2 regions of the Cellulosimicrobium sp. 22598 genome follow, and region 2 is predicted to be linked to the other one. Evidence: riboswitches for the same ligand, from Rfam matches in the RefSeq annotation. Region 2 holds a riboswitch; the other holds the start of a gene.
The links. A riboswitch is a leader RNA that binds a small molecule or an ion and turns the genes downstream of it on or off. The one in region 2 is predicted to bind S-adenosylmethionine.
Positions count from the first base shown of each region.

Region 1 (9,879 bases), on a different contig from region 2:
AGGTGCTCTGGCACATCGAGGTCCTGGGCGCTTCGCCCGCAGAGTTGGCCGACGTGCTCGGGATCAGCCCCAACGCCGTGTCGTCCCTCGCGCGGCGGGCGCGGCAACGCCTCCGACACGCCTATCTGCGCCACCACGGGCAGGTGACGACGGAGCCCTAGCCGGGGCCGACCGGCGCCGTCATCGATGTTGCTTCGTACCTGCCGCCGAGGCCGCGTTCACGCCGCGCCGGACCGCTCCCCGGCTCGCCGCGACGAGACCGAGCTGCTTCGCGCGCATCACCGTCTCCGCACGCGTGTGGGTGCCCAGGCGACGGTAGATCTCGCGGATCTGAGTCTTCACCGTGTTGTGCGAGACGTAGAGCCTGCGGGCGATCTCGGGGCCGCTCAGCCCGTCGACGACGAGCTGGAGCACGAGGAGCTGACGCTCGGGCAGCAGGACCGTCCCGCCCTCGGGCGAGGCCCGCCGCCCAAGCTCCGCCACCGGCTCCAGCTCGGCACGCTCCGCACCGTCGACGTCCGCGAGCAGGAGGTCCATCGCCTCAGGAGAGGCCCACCGGAGCTCGAGCAGCGCGTTCGCCCGGCGCGCAAGGCCCCACGCCCGCCGCATCTCCGCGCGGGCCTGGTCCTTCTCTCCCAGCGCCACGAGTGCGCTGGCCGTGACGGCGAGGCCCTCGATGCGAGCCCCCGTCGTCAGCCGGGCCCTCTCGCCGAGCCTCGCGACGCGACGGAACGCCTCGACCAGGCTCCCGCTCGCCACGAGCGCATGGGCGTTGACGACGTCTCGGACCGGCGCGGACCGCGGGAGGGTGTCGGCGACGCGGATGGCGGCTGCACCGCGACCCGCCACCAGGTGCAAGCGAGCGACGTCCTGCACGACCAGGAAAGGTGCGCGCCGCTCGCTCGCGTCGGGCTCGACCGCCATGCCTCTCCTCGCGGCATCCGCCACCAGGACGTCGAGCGCGAGATCCGGAGTACCGCTGAGCTCGGCCATCACCGCCATCACATGCCTCCGCACGAACCAGAGGTCACCGCCCGGCCTCTCGATGCTCCTCCCGAGCGACGCCTTGGCCTCGTCGATACGGCGACCCTCCAGGTGGACCAGCGCTGCGACGACCGACGGGACGTCCCCCCCGCACCCGCGCCACCAGGCGGGCGGGGCCGGCAAGGACCGCGACTCGCGCACCCACTCGTCCGCGGCCACGAGATCACCACCACACGCCTCCGCGACCGCCGCCAGCTCGCACGCCACGGCAGCGACGGAGAGCGCACCCGAGCGTGTGGCCCGCTGCGAGGCCGAGTCGGCGAACGCTGCCGCGACCCGGACCAGACCTGCGCAGAGCGCGCTCATCGACGCCTGCAGCTCGAGCAGCACTGCCGCGCCGATCGACCGCGGCGCGCCGCGGTCGGCACCGAGATCGTCGAGCGCACCCTGTGCCGCCTGCAAGGACTTGTCGTACAGGCCGGCGCGGCGCAGGAGTGCGACCCGACAGAAGGCGTCCAACGCCCGCGCTTCAGGCGATGCGGTCGTCGGCGCGACGGCCTCGGCAAGAGGCTCGTCGTGCTCGTCGAGCGACTCGATGCGGCCGATCGTGGGTCGTATCGCCGCGCGCAGGATGCGGAGTCGGCCCGGGATGCTCTCCGGACATCGTTCGACGGCGCTGCGCCACAGCTCGTCGAAGCCCGGCCCGGAGCTGACGGCGAGCAGGTCGGGCCAGGTCGCGACCAGCGCGCGGTCCACGACTCCGGGCTCTCTGGAGTCGAGCGCCCGCGAGAGGGCCGCCCACGTGGCCCCCCGGGCGACGTGAGCGTCCACACGCTGCTGGAAGCGGCGCACGTAGCCGGCCGGATCCAGATAGCGCAGGTGCGAGAGCAGGCTCTGCCGCATCCTGGGCTCGTACTCGAGCACGCCCGCGTCAGCGCCCACATGACGGTAGAGGATCCCCCCCTCGACGAGTCGCCGAGCCGTCGAGCGCGCGTCCGGCACCGCCGTCAGGTCGTCGAGCTCGTCCACCTGGAGACGACGCTCGACGCAGGTGTCGAGGAGGAAGGGCATGATCTCCGGAGGCACGAACGACCCCAGAGCTCGCGTCGTCTCTCGACGGACGACGGCGGGGACCGCGTCGTGGAGATCGACTCCTCCCGAACCGCCCGAACCCAGGTCGGCCACCGCGGTGACGATCGACGCCGGGTAGCCGCCAAGTCCGTCGGTGACGAGCCCCGCCACCTCCTCGGTGATCTCGATCCCTCGCACCCGGGCGAAGCGCACCGTGTCCTGCGCGCTCCATGCGAGCGCAGCCATGCCGACCTCGACCATGCCTGTGCCCCGCCGGACGGGCGTGGGACCGACGGTGCTCAGCACGACCGCCCGTGCCCCGAGAGCGACCGCCGCCGCGCAGGCCGCGTCGATGAGGCCTGCATGGCCTGCACGGACGTCGTCGACGACGACGGTCACCGGGCCCAGAGCGCGGAGCAGCGCCCCGAGGCGCCCGGGTCCCGCGCCGTCGAGATCGGTGGACCCCGTGGGCCGGAGCACGTACCGCACCTGGTCGAGAACGCGGTCCGCGAGCTCTCCGGCACCGATGCACCGCCGCGCCGGGTCGCTCGCGGACGCCGAGAGCCAGACGATCACCTGGCCCTCGGCGAGCGCGGCCCGCGACCACCGTGCGACCGACACGGTCTTCCCGAAGCCGCGCGCGGCGCGGACCAGGACGTGACGGGTGGTGCTCGTGAGCGTGTCGTCAAGGAGCGGACGCTCGATCGCCGCAGAGGTCGTCGCCAGACGCGGGAGCAGACCGCGAAGCGCCGCTTCCACCTCGGCCCGTCCCGCGCCGCCCGCCTCTTCCCGACCGGTCAGCACCTGCTGCCACCCGCTGATCGAGGGTGAACCCTGCTCTCGCTGTCGTCCGCCGTCTCTCGCCTCCGCCACCGCTCCATACCTCTGACAGACGTCGGTCGGCCGGAGTCACGACGGGTGATCCGTCATGCGCCCGGCACAAGGACGCAGGGCGACACGGTTACCGCGCGCCCTACGTCTGCCCCGATACAACCTCACGGACCGGCGAAGTCAGGAGGTACGGAGGGTGATCCTGAGGGTGACCACAGGACGGAGCGACGGCCCGACCTCACGGGAACCGGCTCCCGCTCAGCCCTCGCGGAGGCGCACGAGGCGGCGCCCGGCAACGAGCAGGACACCGGCCAGGAGCAGCGCACCGGACGCCGCCGCGACCGGCACCGTCTCAAGCCCCGTCGCCGCCAGCTCTCCCTTCTCCGCGGGCTGCGCCGCACCAGGTATGGCGTCCGTGGTCGGCTCGGCCACGACCATGTCGACGGGCTGCGACGGCACGACAGGCTCCGCCGGATCGCTCGGGTCCGCCGGGTGCGTGGGCTCGGCCGGACCTGTCGGTTCGGCCGGGTCTGTCGGCTCGGCCGGGTCTGTCGGCTCGGCCGGGTCTGACGGCTCGACCGGATCCGACGGCTCAACCGGGTCTGACGGCTCAACCGGGTCCGACGGCACGCTCGAGCAGACGGGATCCTGGCCGCCTTCACCGAAGTGCTCGTCGTAGTGGGCGACCTGGACCCACGTGATGCAGTAGTCGTCCGAGTGGACGAGCGCCGACCACGGGAGGAAGCTCGAGCCGACGAACCGGCCCGACGGCTGGTCGTTGAGCGTCTCGAAGTGGATGCCGACCGACCGCTCGGCGCCCTCGACCGTGTAGCGGACGTTCACGTGGCCACCGTCCGGGAACGCGTCACCCGCGGGGAGATAGAGCCCTTCCGGGGCCACGCGGTAGGGCGTGGGCGAGTCGGACCCGCCAGCGAGCGCGGGTGCCGCGGACAGGCTGAGGATGAGGGCAGCGCCGAGCATTGCCCCCGATGCGATACGCATGGGACTGTGAGGTCCTTCCTTGAGAGGGAGAGATCTGCCCGGTTCGTACTCCGCCAAGAGGGGCCGGGCAGATCGCATGTCAGAGCGGGTCGACCACGCCTTTCGACGGTAGACCTGAACGACCGTCCAGTTGAGCGCTCCTGAGAGCCACGGCGCGCATCGTCGCAGGCGAGAGCATGCTTGCCGGCCCCACCCGTGATACCACTCACAGCATCCTTCACCCGCGGTCACCCCCGGGGTCACCCCGTTGCGATCGCACTCACACCGTGTTCTCGCCGTCCAGGGACGCGGACACCGGCCCACGTCCCCGAACGTCTCGGCACCCCCGGGCAACGCCATCCCGTCTCACGTGACGGGCACCCTCGACCGTATGCCGGATGGCCCGTAGGATCGTGGCAACCATCCAGAGCGGTCGAGAGTCCTGGCTCGACGACACCGCAGCAACCCGCCGACGGAAGCCTCCCGAGGACAAAGGTGCTAACGCCAGGGTCGATGGAGTGACGCATGACCTCAGAGGCATCCTTCGCGCACCGTCCGGGCACGTGCCCGACGGCGGTCGCGCCCTTCCGTGTCCCGGCGCCGCGTGCCGTGGCGCGCCCCGGCGAGGCGACGTCGTGAGCGTCGCGGACGCCGTCGGGCAGGCGCACGGCGGGGCGGCACGTCCCACGGTCTCGTTCGAGCTCATGCCCCCGCGGCGCCCGGACGCGGCGCCCAAGTTCTGGGAGACGGCACGCCGTCTCGTCGCGACGCACCCCGACTTCGTGTCCGTGACGTACGGCGCGGCGGGCACCGACCGCGCGACGGCTCGCCACGTCGTCGGCCGCCTGCTCCAGGGCACGCCCGTGCTGCCGATCGCGCACCTCACGTGCGTCGGGGCGTCGCGCGAGGACGTCGAGGAGGTCATCTCCGACTTCCTCGACGAGGGCGTGCGGAGCTTCCTCGCGCTGCGGGGCGACCCGCCGCGCGACCAGCCGGACTGGCAGCCCGCGCCCGACGGCGTCCGGTCGTCGACCGAGCTCGTCGCGCTCCTGCGCGAGGTCGAGGCGTCGCGGTGCGCGGCCGACCCGGCCGCGGCCCTGCGCGGCGCGGCCCGGCCGCTGACGATCGCCGTCGCGACGTTCAGCGACGGCAACCCCGCCGCCGGCACGACGCGCACCCAGGAGGTGCGCCGCCTGTTCCAGAAGCAGCAGGCCGGCGCGAGCTTCGCGATCACGCAGCTCTTCTACGACGCGTCGTCGTACACCGACTTCGTCGCCGAGGCCCGCGCGGCCGGCGTGACGATCCCCATCCTCGCCGGGCTGCTGCCCACGACGGAGCCCGCACGGCTCCGCCGCGTCGAGGAGCTCACGGGCGTGCGCGCGCCCCAGCACCTGCTGGACGCGCTCGACGCCCTGCCCGACCCGGAGGCGCAGCACGCCTACGGGATCGCGTACTCGGTCGACCTCGCGCAGCGCGTCCTCGACGCGGGCGCGCCCGGTCTGCACGTGTACACGTTCAACAAGCACCGCGCCGCTCTTGACCTGCTCGAGGGTGTCCACCTCGGCGGCGGGTCGCGCGGGACCGGGGGCAGCGCCAGCGCTGCCGCCGCCCCGCTCGTCCCGGACCTGGCCAGCGGGCCGTGGGTCACCGGCACCTCCCTGCCCCCGACGAGCGCCGCCACGCACGGCACGCCCGTCTGACCGGTCCTCCGGACCAGCAAGAGGTTTCGATCATGGCCACTTCCGTACCCTCCCCTACCCAGATCCAGGCCGGATTCCCCGCCGGCACCGTGCTCGGCTACCCCCGCATCGGGCGCCGCCGCGAGCTCAAGAAGGCCGTCGAGGCCTTCTGGGCCGGCAAGACGTCGGCCGACGAGCTCGAGGCCACGGCCCGCGAGCTGCGCCTCGCGACCGTGCGCCGGCTCGTCGAGCTCGGCCTCGGCGCCGACGACGCGTCCGTCCCCGGGTCGTTCTCCTACTACGACCAGGTGCTCGACGTCGCCGCCTCGCTCGGGGCGATCCCGTCGCGGTTCGCGTCGCTCCTCGGCACCGGGCCCGACGACGCGGGCCGCCTCGACCTCGCGGGCTACTTCACCGTCGCGCGCGGCCAGGGCGACGACGCCCCGCTCGAGATGACCAAGTGGTTCGACACGAACTACCACTACCTCGTGCCCGAGATCGGCCCGGACACCCCGATCCGGTTCGTGGACGACCGCATCGTGCGCGAGTTCGTCGAGGCCAAGGAGGCGGGCGTCGTCACGCGACCCGTCGTCGTCGGGCCGGTGACGTTCCTCGCGCTGTCCAAGGCCGCCGACGACGCTGCGTCGTCGGCCGCAGGCTTCCGCCCGCTCGACCGCCTCGACGACGTCGTCGCCGCCTACGCCGACCTGCTGCGCGCGCTCGCCGCCGCCGGCGCGCCGTGGGTCCAGCTCGACGAGCCGATCCTCGTCACCGACTCGGTCGACGTGCCGTTCACGGAGCTCGCGGCAGCGGTGGAGTCGGCCTACCGCACCCTCGCGACGGACCTCCGCCCTGTGCCGAACCCGGGGTCGCTCCCCACGGAGTCCTCCGGCTCGGGAGAGATCACGGGCTCGGCGCAGGGGGCGCGGCCCGCGATCCTCGTCGCCGCGCCGTTCGGGGGGCTGCAGGCCGGTGCCGAGGACGACGGCGGCGACGCGCGGGACGGGCTCGCGCTCCTCGCGGGCACCGACGTGGAGGCGATCGCGATCGACCTCGTCAAGGGCGCCGTCCCGACGGCGGCCGACGGCGGCGTCCCCGGCCTCGCCGGGAAGACGCTCGTCGCGGGCGTGATCGACGGGCACAACGTGTGGCGCGCGGACCTCGCGGCGAAGCTCGACGTCGTCGACGCGCTCCAGACGCTGGGTGCCGGTGCGGTCGCCGTCGGGACGTCGACGTCGCTGCTGCACGTGCCGCACGACGTGGAGGACGAGGTGTTCGCCGAGCCGGGGACGGCGTCGGGCACGACGCTCGACCCGCGCCTGCGCGACTGGCTCGCGTTCGCGGACCAGAAGGTCGGCGAGGTCGCGACGCTCGCCCGCACGCTCACGGAGGGTCGCGACGCCGTCGCGACGGAGATCGAGGCGTCCCGCGCGGCGGTGGCGTCGCGCGCGGAGGCGAGCGGCGTCGTCGTGCCCGCGGTGCGCGAGCGCGCCGCCGCGCTGACCGACGCGGACTTCGCGCGCGGCGACTACGCCGAGCGCGCGGCCGCGCAGCAGGAGCGTCTGAACCTGCCGCCGCTGCCGACGACCACGATCGGCTCGTTCCCGCAGACGCCGGAGATCCGCCGCGCCCGCGCGCTGTGGACGAAGGGCGAGCTCTCGGACGCGGACTACACGGCCGCGATGCGCGAGGAGATCGCGCGCGTCGTCGCGCTCCAGGAGGAGCTGGGCCTCGACGTCCTCGTGCACGGCGAGCCCGAGCGCAACGACATGGTGCAGTACTTCGCGGAGCACCTCGACGGGTTCGCCGTCACGGCGAACGGCTGGGTCCAGTCGTACGGCTCGCGCTGCGTCCGCCCGCCGATCCTGTGGGGCGACGTCACGCGGCCTGCGCCGATCACGGTCGAGTGGTCCGCGTACACGGCGTCGCTCACCGAGAAGCCGGTCAAGGGCATGCTCACCGGGCCGGTGACGATCCTCGCGTGGTCGTTCGTGCGCGACGACCAGCCGCTCGGCGACACCGCGAACCAGGTGGGCCTCGCGCTGCGCGACGAGATCGCGGACCTGGAGGCCGCCGGCATCGGGATCGTCCAGGTCGACGAGCCCGCGCTGCGCGAGCTCCTGCCGCTGCGCAAGGCCGACCAGCCCGCGTACCTCGACTGGTCGGTCGGCTCGTTCCGGCTCGCGACGTCGGGCGTGGAGGCGGCGACGCAGATCCACACGCACCTGTGCTACTCGGAGTTCGGCGAGGTCATCGGCGCGATCGACGGCCTCGACGCGGACGTGACGTCGGTCGAGGCGGCGCGCTCCCGCATGGAGATCGTGCCGGAGCTGCGCGACGCCGGGTACGCGCGCGGCATCGGGCCGGGCGTCTACGACATCCACAGCCCGCGCGTGCCCTCCGCCGAGGAGGTCACCGAGCTGCTGGAGCTCGCCGTGAAGTCGATCGACCCGACGGTCGTGTGGGTCAACCCGGACTGCGGCCTCAAGACGCGTCGCTACGAGGAGACCGTGCCGTCGCTCGAGCACCTGGTCGCCGCGGCGAAGGCGGTCCGCGCCACGCTCGGCTGATCCCCGCACACGCCGGAGGCCGGGTCCCGTCGAGACCCGGCCTCCGCGTCGTGTCGGTCAGCGCTCGGTCGTGCCCGTCCCCGCCATCGGGAGGGCGAACGCGAGCGTCGCGGCGAGGAGCCCGCCGACGAAGAGCCACACGCCGCCGTCGACGCCGGACATGCCCGACCCCATGAGGACCAGGCCCCCGACGAACAGCGCGAACGAGACGACGAACCGCGCCAGCGCGCCCGCGTGCCCGGGGATGTCGCGGCCTTCCGTCCCGGTGGGGAGGGGGCTGTCGGCCGCCTGCTCGCTGGTCGTGGTCATGGCGTTCTCCTTCTGAGGTCGGTGCGTGGGCCCGGGCGTCGTCGTCGGCGACGATCAGTCCAGGTAGTTCTCCACCGTACCGGGGTCGCGCACGGTGGCCGCATCCGGGTCGCTCCCGAACTCGCGGGCCGCGTCGCGCTGGCGCAGCAGGTCCCAGCACTGGTCGAGCTCGACCTCGATCGCACGCAGTCGCTCGTGCTCCTGCCCGCCGGTGATCTCGCCGTGCGCGAGCTGCTCGCGGAGCTCGCGCTCCTGCGCGACGAGGTCGCTGATCGTCCTGCGGATGCCGCCGTCGGTCGCCATGCGGTCCACGGTATGCCCGACGGCGCACGCGCGCCCGTGAGGGCGGGCGCCGGGCGGGCGCGGTGTCGGCGGCACGGCCTAGGCTCGCCGCCATGACGACGACGATCGGCCGCACGGTCCTGCTCTGCCACGACCTCGACGCGAGCGCCGCGTTCTGGGCGGACGGGTTCGGGTTCGGCACGCTGTTCCGCGGCGAGACCGACGGGTTCCCGCTGCTGCACGTCGGGCCCGGCCGCGTCGACGAGCCCGGGCTGTGGCTCGTCCCGCTCCCCGACGGCGGCACGCCCCTCGTGCGCCACGGGCTGCCGAACCTCGTCCTCTACGTCGACGACCTCGACGCGACCCTCGCGCGGCTCGCCGCCGTGGGGATCGAGCCGTTCGTCGGGCCGGACTCCGACGCCGAGTCCGGGGACCGGTTCGCGCACGTCCACGACCCGGACGGGCACCGGATCGTCGTCGTGCAGCTCGGTCCGGCGGCCGACCCCGCGTAGGGGCTACCGGGCCTGCACCCACGTCGCGTCGTCGGCGAGGATCGTCACCTCGTCGTCGTCGACCACGAGGAAGCCGCCGCCGATGCGCAGCTCCGCCGTCGGACGGTCCGGGGTCCGCAGCCGCACGCGCCCCGCCGCGAGGGTCGCCGCGACGGGCTGGTGCCGCGCGAGGATCCCCAGCGTGCCCGACACCGACGGCACCGTGACGCTGCGCGCCGGGCCCGACCAGAACACCCCGGACGGCACCACCACCTCGACGGACACCAGGCGCTCCCCCACGGGTACGGCGGTCTCGGACGGTGACGGCGCGACGGGCACGGAGGATCCTCCTCGACGACGGGTGGCGGAGCCTCCGAGTCTCGCGCCCGCGAGCGTCCCGCCGCGTCGTCTTTCGTCCCTCTCCGGGCGCCGGAGGTCACCGGTCGCGACATCGCCGAACCCGGGGTTCCTCCCCACGCGGAGCGCATCCTGGGGAGGAACCCCGGGTTCGGCGACGACCGGTCTCGCCGTGCGAGGGGGAATCACGTTGACGACGGCGGTGTGCGAGGCGCACCATCGAGGGTGACGGTTGCCGAGGGCAGCCGTTCGTCGTGCCGGTCGGGCACGGCCACGGTTCAGGTCGCGCCGGACGGGCGCACCGCACGGGACGAGGAGACGCGG
Region 1 is NZ_JBQEMZ010000007.1:231,578-241,456, reverse strand. It holds gene ACTJIY_RS10120 (RNA polymerase sigma factor) at 1-161, shown strand, start outside; gene ACTJIY_RS10115 (LuxR C-terminal-related transcriptional regulator) at 181-2,814, opposite strand; gene ACTJIY_RS10110 (hypothetical protein) at 3,145-3,888, opposite strand; SAM riboswitch class I at 4,285-4,387, shown strand; gene ACTJIY_RS10105 (methylenetetrahydrofolate reductase) at 4,572-5,567, shown strand; gene metE (5-methyltetrahydropteroyltriglutamate--homocysteine S-methyltransferase) at 5,600-8,116, shown strand; gene ACTJIY_RS10095 (hypothetical protein) at 8,174-8,425, opposite strand; gene ACTJIY_RS10090 (DUF2630 family protein) at 8,480-8,728, opposite strand; gene ACTJIY_RS10085 (VOC family protein) at 8,821-9,219, shown strand; gene atpC (ATP synthase F1 subunit epsilon) at 9,223-9,537, opposite strand.
Region 1: another riboswitch for S-adenosylmethionine. It lies ahead of ACTJIY_RS10105 (methylenetetrahydrofolate reductase); the one in region 2 lies ahead of ACTJIY_RS12500 (ABC transporter substrate-binding protein).

Region 2 (9,879 bases):
ACGGCGACCACCGTGGCCGTGGGCGCGACCGCCACCGCGAGCGCCGTGCCGGCGGCGACGAGCGCCTTCGCGCCGACGGCCACGGACACGCCGCGGCGGCCGAACCGGCGGAACAGCCGCCACGAGAGGTTCGCCGCCACGACCGAGGCGATCGCGCCCGGCGTCGTAACCAGGCCTGCCTGGACCGGGCTGAGGCCCGCGCCGTCCTGGAGGAAGAGCATGAGGACGGCGGAGTACCCGAGCGCGGCCCCGAAGCTGAACGCCGCGACGACGCAGCCCAGCATGTAGGTCGGGGAACGCAGGAGGACGGGTGCGAGAACCGGTGTCCGACCGCGCCGTGCGTAGCGCGGCTCCCACACGACGAGCGCCCCGACGGCGGCCACGAGCACCCCGAGCGACAGCGGCAGCACGACGGCTCGCGGCCCCTCGGCGACGAACGGGACGAGCAGCCCGAGCGTCACGAGCGTGACGAGCACCAGCCCGACGGCGTCGAACCCGCCGCCGACGCGGCCACCGCGGGCGCGGCTCGCGGACAGGCCCTCGCCGGCCGGACGGCCTGCTGCCCGGCCCTCCCCGGCACCGCCGTCGCGACCGGGCGCGCCGCGCGGGGTCAGGCCACCCGCTCGCGTCGAGCCGCGACGCAGCACGCGCAGGGCGACGACGGCCACGGCGAGCCCCAGGGGCGCGGCGAGCCCGACGGCGACGCGCCACCCCGCCGCCGGTCCGAGCCCGGACAGGATGCCGCCACCGACGAGCGGGGACAGGACCATGGCGAACGCCCCCGTCGAGGCGTACGCGCCGAGCGCACGTGCGCGGGCCGGCCCGGCGTAGTGGTCCTGGAGCAGCCCGATGACCTGCGGGTTCGCGGTCCCGGCGCCGACGCCCTGGAGCAGTCGCGCGGCGACGAGCACGTCGGCGTCGGACGCCGTCGCGCCGACGAGGCTCCCCGCGGCGAACAAGGCCAGCCCGACGGCCAGGGGTCGGCCGCGCCCGAGCCGGTCGCCGAGGCGGCCCGCCGGGACGAGCGCGAGCCCGAACGTCAGCGAGTACCCGGCGAGGATCCACTGGAGCTGCGCGGTCGTCGCCCCGAGCTCGCTGCGCAGCGCCGGTGCCGCGACGGTGAGGATCGCCGAGTCCAGCAGCGTGACGAACCCGGTCGCGAGGCAGACCCGCAGCACGGCCCGCGACGCCCGACCGTCCATCGTCACCGCCACGGCAAGCCGTCATCCGGATGACCGTTCACCCGAGGTAGCTCGTGACGACGTCGTGCAGCGCGGTGGCGGTGAGCCCGAGCGACTCGACGTCGACGCGCTCGTCGTTCCCGTGGAACAGCGAACGGAACACCCCCGGGTCCCACTGCTCGCTGAGCAGGCCGAACCCGTAGGCCGGCACGCCGCGGCGACGGAAGAAGCGCCCGTCCGTGCCGCCGGTCCCGAGGACCGGCACGACGTCGGCGCCCGCGTGCGCGCGCACTGCGCGCTCGATCGCCGCGTACGCCGCGCCGTCGGTGGGCGACTGCGACGCCTCGCCGAACCAGTCACCCTCGACGTGCACGTGCTCGCGCAGGTCGCCGAGCGCGTCGTCGAGCAGGTCGGCCACGTCCTGCGGGGTCGCGCCCGGGAGGACGCGGATGTCGAGCGTGACCTCCGCGAGCCCGGGGATGACGTTGGGCTTCGACCCGGCGTGCAGCACGGTCGGCGCGACGGTCGTGTGCGTCGTGGCGTGCGCGACGGACGCGAGCGCGCCGAGCGCGGGCAGCGCGTCGTCGATCCGGGCGGGGTCGAGCAGCGCGGCCCGCACGTCGGGCGCGAGGTCGAGCGCGTCGACGTAGCGGCGCCACAGGTGGCCGATGACGACCGGCCCGCGGTGCGCGGTGATCCGCCGCACGGCCTCGGCCGCGAGCACGATCGCGTTGAGCGACCCGTACGGCCCCGACCCGTGCCCCGGACGCCCGACGACGCGCAGCCGGCGCCCGGCGCCGCCCTTCTCCCCGACCGCGATCGTGCGGCTCCCGCGGGACCCCAGCGGGACCCCGCCCGACTCCGTGAGCACCGCGTCGACGTCCACGAGGTCGTACCGGTGCTGGGTGATCCAGTCGACGCCCCACGTGCTGCCGTGCTCCTCGTCGGCGACGACGGCGAGCACGAGGTCGCCGCGCAGCCGTCGCCCGCTCTCCGCGACCGCGCGCGTGACGACCGCGAACGCGGACGTGAGCCCGAGCATGTCGATCGTGCCACGACCCCACACCCAGCCGTCGACGAGCTCGCCGCCGAACGGGTCGCGCGTCCACCCCTCCGGCTCGACGGGCACGACGTCGGTGTGCCCGACGAGCGCGAGCGAGGGCGCCTCCGGGTCCGTGCCGCGCAGGCGCGCGACGAGCGACGTGCGGCCGGGGCGCGGCTCGACCCACTCGACCTCGAGGTCGAGGCCGTCGAGCGCGTCGGCGACGGCGCGCGCGTTGCGCACTTCCTGCCCCGAGCCGACGGTGCCGTCGTTGACGCACGCGTTGCGGATCATCGCCTGGAGCAGCTCGGTGGTGCGGCCCGCGAGCTCGGTGCGCGACGGCGCGGGGGCGGGCTCCGCGAGCACGCGCGGCCCGGGCGTCGCCCTGGTCCCGGGCCGGGCGCCGGGCGCTGTGGGTCGTGCGGTGACGGTCATCGTGCGCTCCCTGCTGTCGTGGACGACGCCCGGGGCGCGTCCTGGAGCGCGCGGCGGCCGGGGATGGCCGCGACGAGCTCGCGCGTGTACTCCTCCTGCGGGTCGAGCAGGATCTGCTCGGCCGGGCCCTGCTCGACGACGCGCCCGCGGTGCATGACGCCGACGTGGTCGGACACCTGCCGCACGACCGCGAGGTCGTGCGAGATGAACAGGTACGCGAGCCCGTGCTCGGCCTGGAGCCGCACGAGCAGCTCGAGGATCTGTGCCTGCACGGACACGTCGAGCGCCGAGACGGGCTCGTCGAGGACGACGAGCGCCGGGTTCAGGGCGAGCGCCCGCGCGATGGCGACGCGCTGGCGCTGCCCGCCCGAGAGCTCGCGCGGTCCCCGGCGGAGCACGTCGGGCGGGAGCGCGACGTCCTCGACGAGCGCACGTGCCCGGTCCGCCCGCTCGGACGGCGACCCGACCCGGTACGCCCGGAGCGGCTCGGTGACGATCTGCTCGACGGTGAACCGCGGGTCGAGCGACGCGTACGGGGACTGGTAGACCACCTGGAAGCCGCGACGCAGCGACCGCAGCCGCTCGCCGCGCGCCGTCGTGATGTCCTCGCCCGCGAACTCCACCGTGCCCGCGGTGGGCCGCTCGAGCCGGAGGGCGAGGCGCGCCGTCGTGCTCTTGCCCGACCCCGACTCCCCCACGAGCGCATACGTCTCGCCGCGCCCGACGGCGAAGCTCACGCCGTCCACGGCGACGAGCGTCCGGTGCGCCGACCCGCGCGGCAGCGTGAACTCCTTGCGCAGGTCCCGCACCGCGAGGACAGGCACGCTCGCGGTGTCCGGGCCGGCGCCGTCGGGCACCGCGGTCCCCTGACCGTCGGCGCGGCTCGCGACCGCGGCGCGGCTCGCGTCGGCGCGCGGCACGACGCCGTCGTCCGGCGCCGTCTCCGGCGTGCCGCCCGCGACGAGGCGCGAGCTCGCGAGGCTCGGCGCCGCGGCGATGAGCTGCTGGGTGTAGGGGTGGCGCGGGTCGTGCAGCACCTGGTCCGCGGTGCCCTCCTCGACGACGACCCCGCGCTCGAGCACGACGATCCGGTCGGCGCGGTCCGCCGCGACGCCGAGGTCGTGCGTGATGAGCAGGACCGCGGTGCCCAGGTCGCGCACGAGGCCGTCGAGGTGGTCGAGGATGCGGCGCTGGACGGTCACGTCGAGCGCGCTCGTGGGCTCGTCCGCGACGACGAGGCGCGGCCGGGCCGCGACGGCGATCGCGATGAGCACGCGCTGGCGCATCCCGCCGGAGAGCTGCGACGGGTACTGCCGTGCGCGGGCCTCCGGGTCGTCGATCCCGGCCTGGCGCAGCAGCTCGACCGCGCGCTCGCGCGCCTCCTTGCGCCGCGCGAGCCCGTGGATGACGAGCACCTCCGCGACCTGGTCGCCCACGCGCGTGACGGGGTTGAGGGACACCGTCGGGTCCTGCGGCACGAGCCCGACGTCGCGGCCGCGCACCTGCTGCCACTCCTTCTCGGAGAGCCGTCCGACGTCGCGCCCACCGAGGCGGATGGTCCCGCCCGTCACCGCTCCCCCGCGCGCGAGCAGGTGCAGGGCCGCGTGCGCCGTCGTGCTCTTGCCCGACCCGGACTCGCCCACGAGCGCGACGACCTCGCCCGCCCCGACCGTGAGGTCGACGCCGCGGACGGCGGCGTACGAGCCGCCGTCGCGCGTGCGGTAGACGACCTCGAGACCGCGGATCTCGAGCGCGGGCGCCTCGCCCGACGTCGGGCCGGGACGCTCCTGGGTGGTCGGCGTCGTGGCGGTCATGCGTCCCCTCCGGTCCGTTCCAGGGCTCGCGCGATGCGGTTCGCCGACAGCACGACGGCGACGATCACGAGGCCCGGCATGGTCGTGAGCCACCACGCGGTGGCCAGGTAGTCGCGCCCGCCCGAGACGAGCGACCCCCACTCGGGCGCGGGCGGCGGCGTCCCGTAGCCGAGGAAGCTCAGCGCCGAGATGGCGAGCACGGCCGTCCCGAGCTCGAGCGCGACGAGCGCGAGCACCGGTCCCGTCGAGTTGGGCAGCACGTGACGCCCGAGCACGCCGTACCAGCGCACCCCCGACGCACGGGCCGCCTCGACGTACACCGACGTCGAGGTGCGCAGGACCTCGGCCCGCATGACGCGCGCGAACGTCGCGACGCTCGTGATGCCGACGGCGATCGCGACCTTGAGCGTCCCGAACCCGAGCGCCGTGATGATCGCGAGCGAGAGCAGGATGCTGGGGATCGCGAGCAGCACGTCGACGAACCGGCCGACGACGTCGTCCACCCACCCGCGCACGAACCCCGCGAGCAGGCCGAGCAGCGACCCGGCGACGAGCCCGACCGCGACCGCGATGACGGTCGCGCTGAGCGACGCCGACGCGCCGTGGACGACGCGCGCGTACACGTCGCGACCCAGGTGGTCGGTGCCGAACAGGTGCGCGCCCGACGGCGGCTGGAGCCGGTCCGCGGGCACGCCCGTCAGCGGGTCGTACGCCGTGAAGAGCTGCGGGACGACCGCCCACGCCGTGACGAGCAGGACGACGAGCACGGCGACGACCAGCCCGGGACGCCGCACGGCGTACCGCACCCCGCGCCGCCACCGGCCCGCCGTGCCCTGGGTCCGCACGCGGCCGTGCCGGAGGATCGCGCGCGCGTCCTCGCGGTCCTCGACCTCGATCTCCTCGGGCGCCCGCGGCTCGGGGACCTCCGGGCTCCCCGGCCGCGCGTCGCCCGACGGCGGGACGTCCGTCCGCGGGACGTCTCGCGTCGGAGCGGTCGCGCGGTCGCTCGCGGTCGTCGGGACCTCGACCGCGTCGCGGAGCACGATGCGCACCCCTGGCCTGGTGCTCATGCGGCCACCGCCTTCTGTCGTGCGTCGATCCGGGGGTCGAGCAGGGGGTAGAGCAGGTCGACCACGAGCGTGACGACCACGAACACGAGCGCGGAGAGCACGACGACCGCTTGCACGACGGGGATGTCCTGCGCGTCCACGGACGTGACCGTGAGTCGCCCGAGGCCCGCGCGCGAGAACACCGTCTCCGTGACGACCGTGCCGCCGAGCAGCCCGCCCACGACGACCCCCAGGACGGTCAGCGCGGGGATCGCGGCGTTGCGCAGCGCGTGGCCGAAGTGCACGCGCGCCCGGCTCGCGCCCTTCGCGCGCGCCGTCTCGACGTACGGCTCACCGAGCGTCCCGCGCAGGCTCCGCGCGAGCACCTGGGCGAGCGCGGCGCTCGCCGGGACGGCGAGCGTGATCGCCGGCAGCACGAGGCTGATCGCGCCCTCGTTGCCGATCGCGGGGAACAGCGGGATCTGGAAGGAGAACCACTGCAGCAGGAGCAGGCCCAGCCAGAACGGCGGCAGGGCGACGCCGAGCGGGGGGAGCGACGCGAGCGCGTGGCGCAGCCAGGCCGCGCGCGGGAACGTGCTCGCGATCGCGATGCCCGCGCCCGCCACGACGGCGAGGACGAGCGCCGCGGCCGTGAGCCGGAGCGTCTCCGGGAGCGCCTGGAGCACGAGCTGCGTCGCGGGCGCCCCGGACGCGTACGACGTCCCGAAGTCGAGGCGCAGCGCGTGCCACAGCGCGTCGGCGTACTGCACGAGCACGGGCCGGTCGAGGCCGTACTGCGCGCGCAGGGCGTCGAGCAGCGCGGGGTCCACCTGGTCCGCCTCGCCCCCGCCGCTCGCCATGAGCGCGGCCGGGTCGCTGGGCAGCAGGTAGAGGACGAAGAACGAGATGGTGAACGCCGCCCAGAGCACGAACAGGCCCTGCCCGGCGCGACGCAGGACGTACCGGCCCATGGTCGGCCTCCTTCCGTGGGGGATGCCCGCCTGCCCGACGCCGCGACGTCGGGCAGGCGGGCCCGGCGGGTCAGCCCTGGGTGACCCAGGCGTCGTAGAAGTCGAGGCGCGACGACGCCTCGAACGTCAGGCCGTGGACCGTGTCGGCGGCCGCGATGGTCGTCGAGAGCTCGTAGACCGGGATCGCGTGCCCCTTCTGCACGAGCAGGCGCGACGCCTCCGTGACGAGCTCCTGGCGCTCGGCCGGGTCGGTCGCCGCGGCCGACGCGTCGAGCAGGTCGTCGACCTCCTCCGCGTCGCGCTGGTTGATGTTGCGCGCATTCGCCGAGAAGATCGTGCGCAGCACGTCCGGGTCGGAGCGCGTGAGGTTGTAGTAGTCGAAGTCGAAGTCGCCGCTCTCCTTGATCGCCTGCGACTCCGCGACGGTCACGTGCTGGAGCTGGAGGTCCACGCCGATCTGCCCGAGCTGCTGCTGGACTAGCTCGAGCGGCTCCGGCACCTGCCAGAACGTCACGGTCGTGGAGAGCTTCTGGCCGTCCTTCTCTCGCACGCCGTCGGCGCCCTCGACCCAGCCCGCGTCGTCGAGGATCTTCTTCGCGCCCTCCGGGTCGTAGGCGAGCTCGTCCGCGACGCTCTCGTAGAGCGGGGTCGAGTGCGACAGGACGCTCGTGGCCGGCTCGTCCTGCGCGCTGAGCACGGTGTCCGCGATCTGCTCGCGGTCGATGCCCTTGAGGATCGCCGTCCGCACGGCCTCGTCGCCCGCGAGCGGGCTCGACTCGTTGGGGAAGAGGTTGAACACGACGCCCGGGTTGGCGCGGTACTCGAGCCAGAACCCGTTCCCGTCGAACTGCGGGAGGTCGACGGTCGAGATCGCGGCCGTGGCGTCGATCTGCCCGGACTGCAGGCTGCCGCTGCGCACGCTCGCCTCGGGGATGACCTTGAACGTCACCGTGTCGAGGTAGGCCTCGCCCTGGTGGTCGTTGGCCTCCGAGCCCCACGCGTAGCCTGCGACCTTCTCGAGCACGATCTCCTGGTCCTGCGTGTAGGACTTGACGGAGAACGGGCCGGAGCCGACGAACTTGCCCGCGCAGCGGTCCTCGACGCTCAGGTCGGCCGACGACGGCGCGAGGAGGCCGAGCGAGAACGTCGAGGTCGCCTGGAGGAACTGGGCGCTCGGCGCCGCGAAGTCGACCGTGAGGGTCTGCGGGTCCGTGACCGTCGTGCCCTCGTAGCCGACGAGGTACTGCGACCCGAGCGACGCCGTCGCGCCGAGCGCGACGATCGCGTCGAAGTTCGTCTTGACCGACTCGGCGTCGATCGGCGTGCCGTCGGCGTAGGTCGCGTCGTCGCGCAGGTGGAACGTGTAGCTCGACGCGTCCTCGTTCACCTCCCAGCTCTCCGCGAGCCACGGCAGGATCTCGCCCGTCTCCGGGTCCTGCGCGGTGAGGGAGGCGACGGTCTGGCGGGCCGCCGCGATGGCGTCGTTGTTGCCGACCTGCTGCGGGTCGATGCAGTGCGAGTCGACGGTGATCGCGAAGGTCAGGTCGCCGCCCGCGACCGGCTCGCCGGACGGGCTGGGCGACCCGTCGTCGTCGGAGGTGCCGGTGCCGCCACCGCACGCGGCGAGCAGGAGACCCGTCGCGGCGGCGGCCGCGGCGGCGGTCAGGGACCGGCGTCGGTGAGGTGTGGGGATCATGTCGTGCTGCTCTCCTCGTGTGCCGGCTGAGGACCGGCGGTCGTCCGGCGCCGGTGGTCGTCCGCGCCGGGCCGAGGGCCGGCGCGGCGGGGGAACCCACCGGGGTGCCGTGCTTACCGCGCGGCGGGAGCCACGCGGTCAGGTCGTTCCCGGAGCACCCCGTCACGTCGAAGGGTTGCTGGTCAGCGAGCCGGGCCTGCGTGCTGACGCTCGTCACCTGGGAGCAGGAAAGACAATCTCGACCGGTTGAGTCAAGTATCGAGACGGTCGTCCCGCCAGGCGGACGGTTGTTTCCTGCTCCGCGACGTCGTGACCCGTCGGCGGGGCTGCCACGAGCACGGCGAGGGCCCACCTCGCCGGGCGAGACGGGGCCCTCCCCTCCGGTCCGGCGGGATCGCTCAGGCCGCGGTGAACCCCGCCGCGCGGCGGGCGTCGGCCGGGCTCCACAGGTCGGTCTTCACCTCGGCCTGCACGACGGGCACGACCTCCTCCGCGAACCGGCGCAGCACGTCCTCCTGCTGCGCCGCGGGGATCAGGTGGTTGACCGAGACGGACTGGAGGTCGTGCCCGTAGGACGCGTGGTAGTCGAGGATCTTCTCCGCGACGCGCTCCGGCGAGCCCACCAGCGCCGGACCGCGCTCGACGGCGTCCTCGACCGTCCGGAAGCTCGGCGCCTTCCCGACGGCGTCCGGCCCGTAGCCCCGACGCGCCGCCGCCGCGACCTGGCCCTCGTAGATCGGGCGGTACTGCTCGATCGCCTCCTCCGTCGTGTCGGCGAGGAACAGCCCGCCCGAGCCGGATCCCACGAACCCGTACGCCGGGTCGTGCCCGTGCGCCGCGTACTGCTCGCGGTACCGGTCGATGAGCACCTGGTAGTTCTCGCGCGGCTGCAACGCGTTGGCGCTGACGATCGGGTCCCCGTACCGGGCCGCGAGGTCCACCGCGAAGCGCGACGTCGCCGACCCGTGCCAGATCCGGAACGGCCCCGCGAACGGACGCGGCAGCGTCGTCGCGTGCTCCAGCGCGTGGCGGTGCCGCCCGCTCCAGCTCACGTCCTCCTCCGACAGCAGCAGGCGCAGCAGCTCGTAGTTCTCCTGGAGGTACTCGTACTGCTTGTCGATGTCGAGCCCCAGCAGCGGGTACTGGAGCACCTCGTTGCCCTTGCCGATGACGATCTCCAGCCGCCCGCGGCTGAGCTGGTCCACCGTCGCGAGGTCCTCGGCGACCCGGATCGGGTCGAGCAGCGACAGCACGGTGACGCCCGTGCTCAGCAGGATGCGCGACGTCCGCGCCGCGACCGCACCGAGGATCACCGTCGGCGCCGACGACAGCACCTCCCCCGCGTGCCGCTCCCCCACCGCGAACGAGTCGAAGCCGAGCTCCTCCGCCAGCACCGCCGTCTCCACCACCCGGTTCAACCGGTCGGACGGCGCGACCGCCTCCCCGGTCACGGGGTGGGGCGGGTTGAACACGATGTCGAGTACCTGGAACCGCACGGTCCTGCTCCTTGCTGTCGTCGTCCGTGGTCGGGCCGGGCGGGCCCGCCAGCGAGATCGGCAGCGCCGGTCGAGGTCGGCACGTGCACACGCCGATCTCGGCCGGGGCTGCCGACCTCGTCCTTCTCTGCCGATCTCGGTCGCGGACCGTCAGGCCGCGGCGGCCTCCGCGGCCTCGGCGTCGCGCTTCGCGAC
Region 2 is NZ_JBQEMZ010000010.1:93,751-103,629, reverse strand. It holds gene ACTJIY_RS12525 (MFS transporter) at 1-1,214, opposite strand, end outside; gene ACTJIY_RS12520 (M20/M25/M40 family metallo-hydrolase) at 1,240-2,658, opposite strand; gene ACTJIY_RS12515 (dipeptide ABC transporter ATP-binding protein) at 2,655-4,472, opposite strand; gene ACTJIY_RS12510 (ABC transporter permease) at 4,469-5,542, opposite strand; gene ACTJIY_RS12505 (ABC transporter permease) at 5,539-6,492, opposite strand; gene ACTJIY_RS12500 (ABC transporter substrate-binding protein) at 6,563-8,188, opposite strand; SAM riboswitch class IV at 8,293-8,406, opposite strand; gene ACTJIY_RS12495 (LLM class flavin-dependent oxidoreductase) at 8,587-9,684, opposite strand; gene ACTJIY_RS12490 (LLM class flavin-dependent oxidoreductase) at 9,835-9,879, opposite strand, start outside.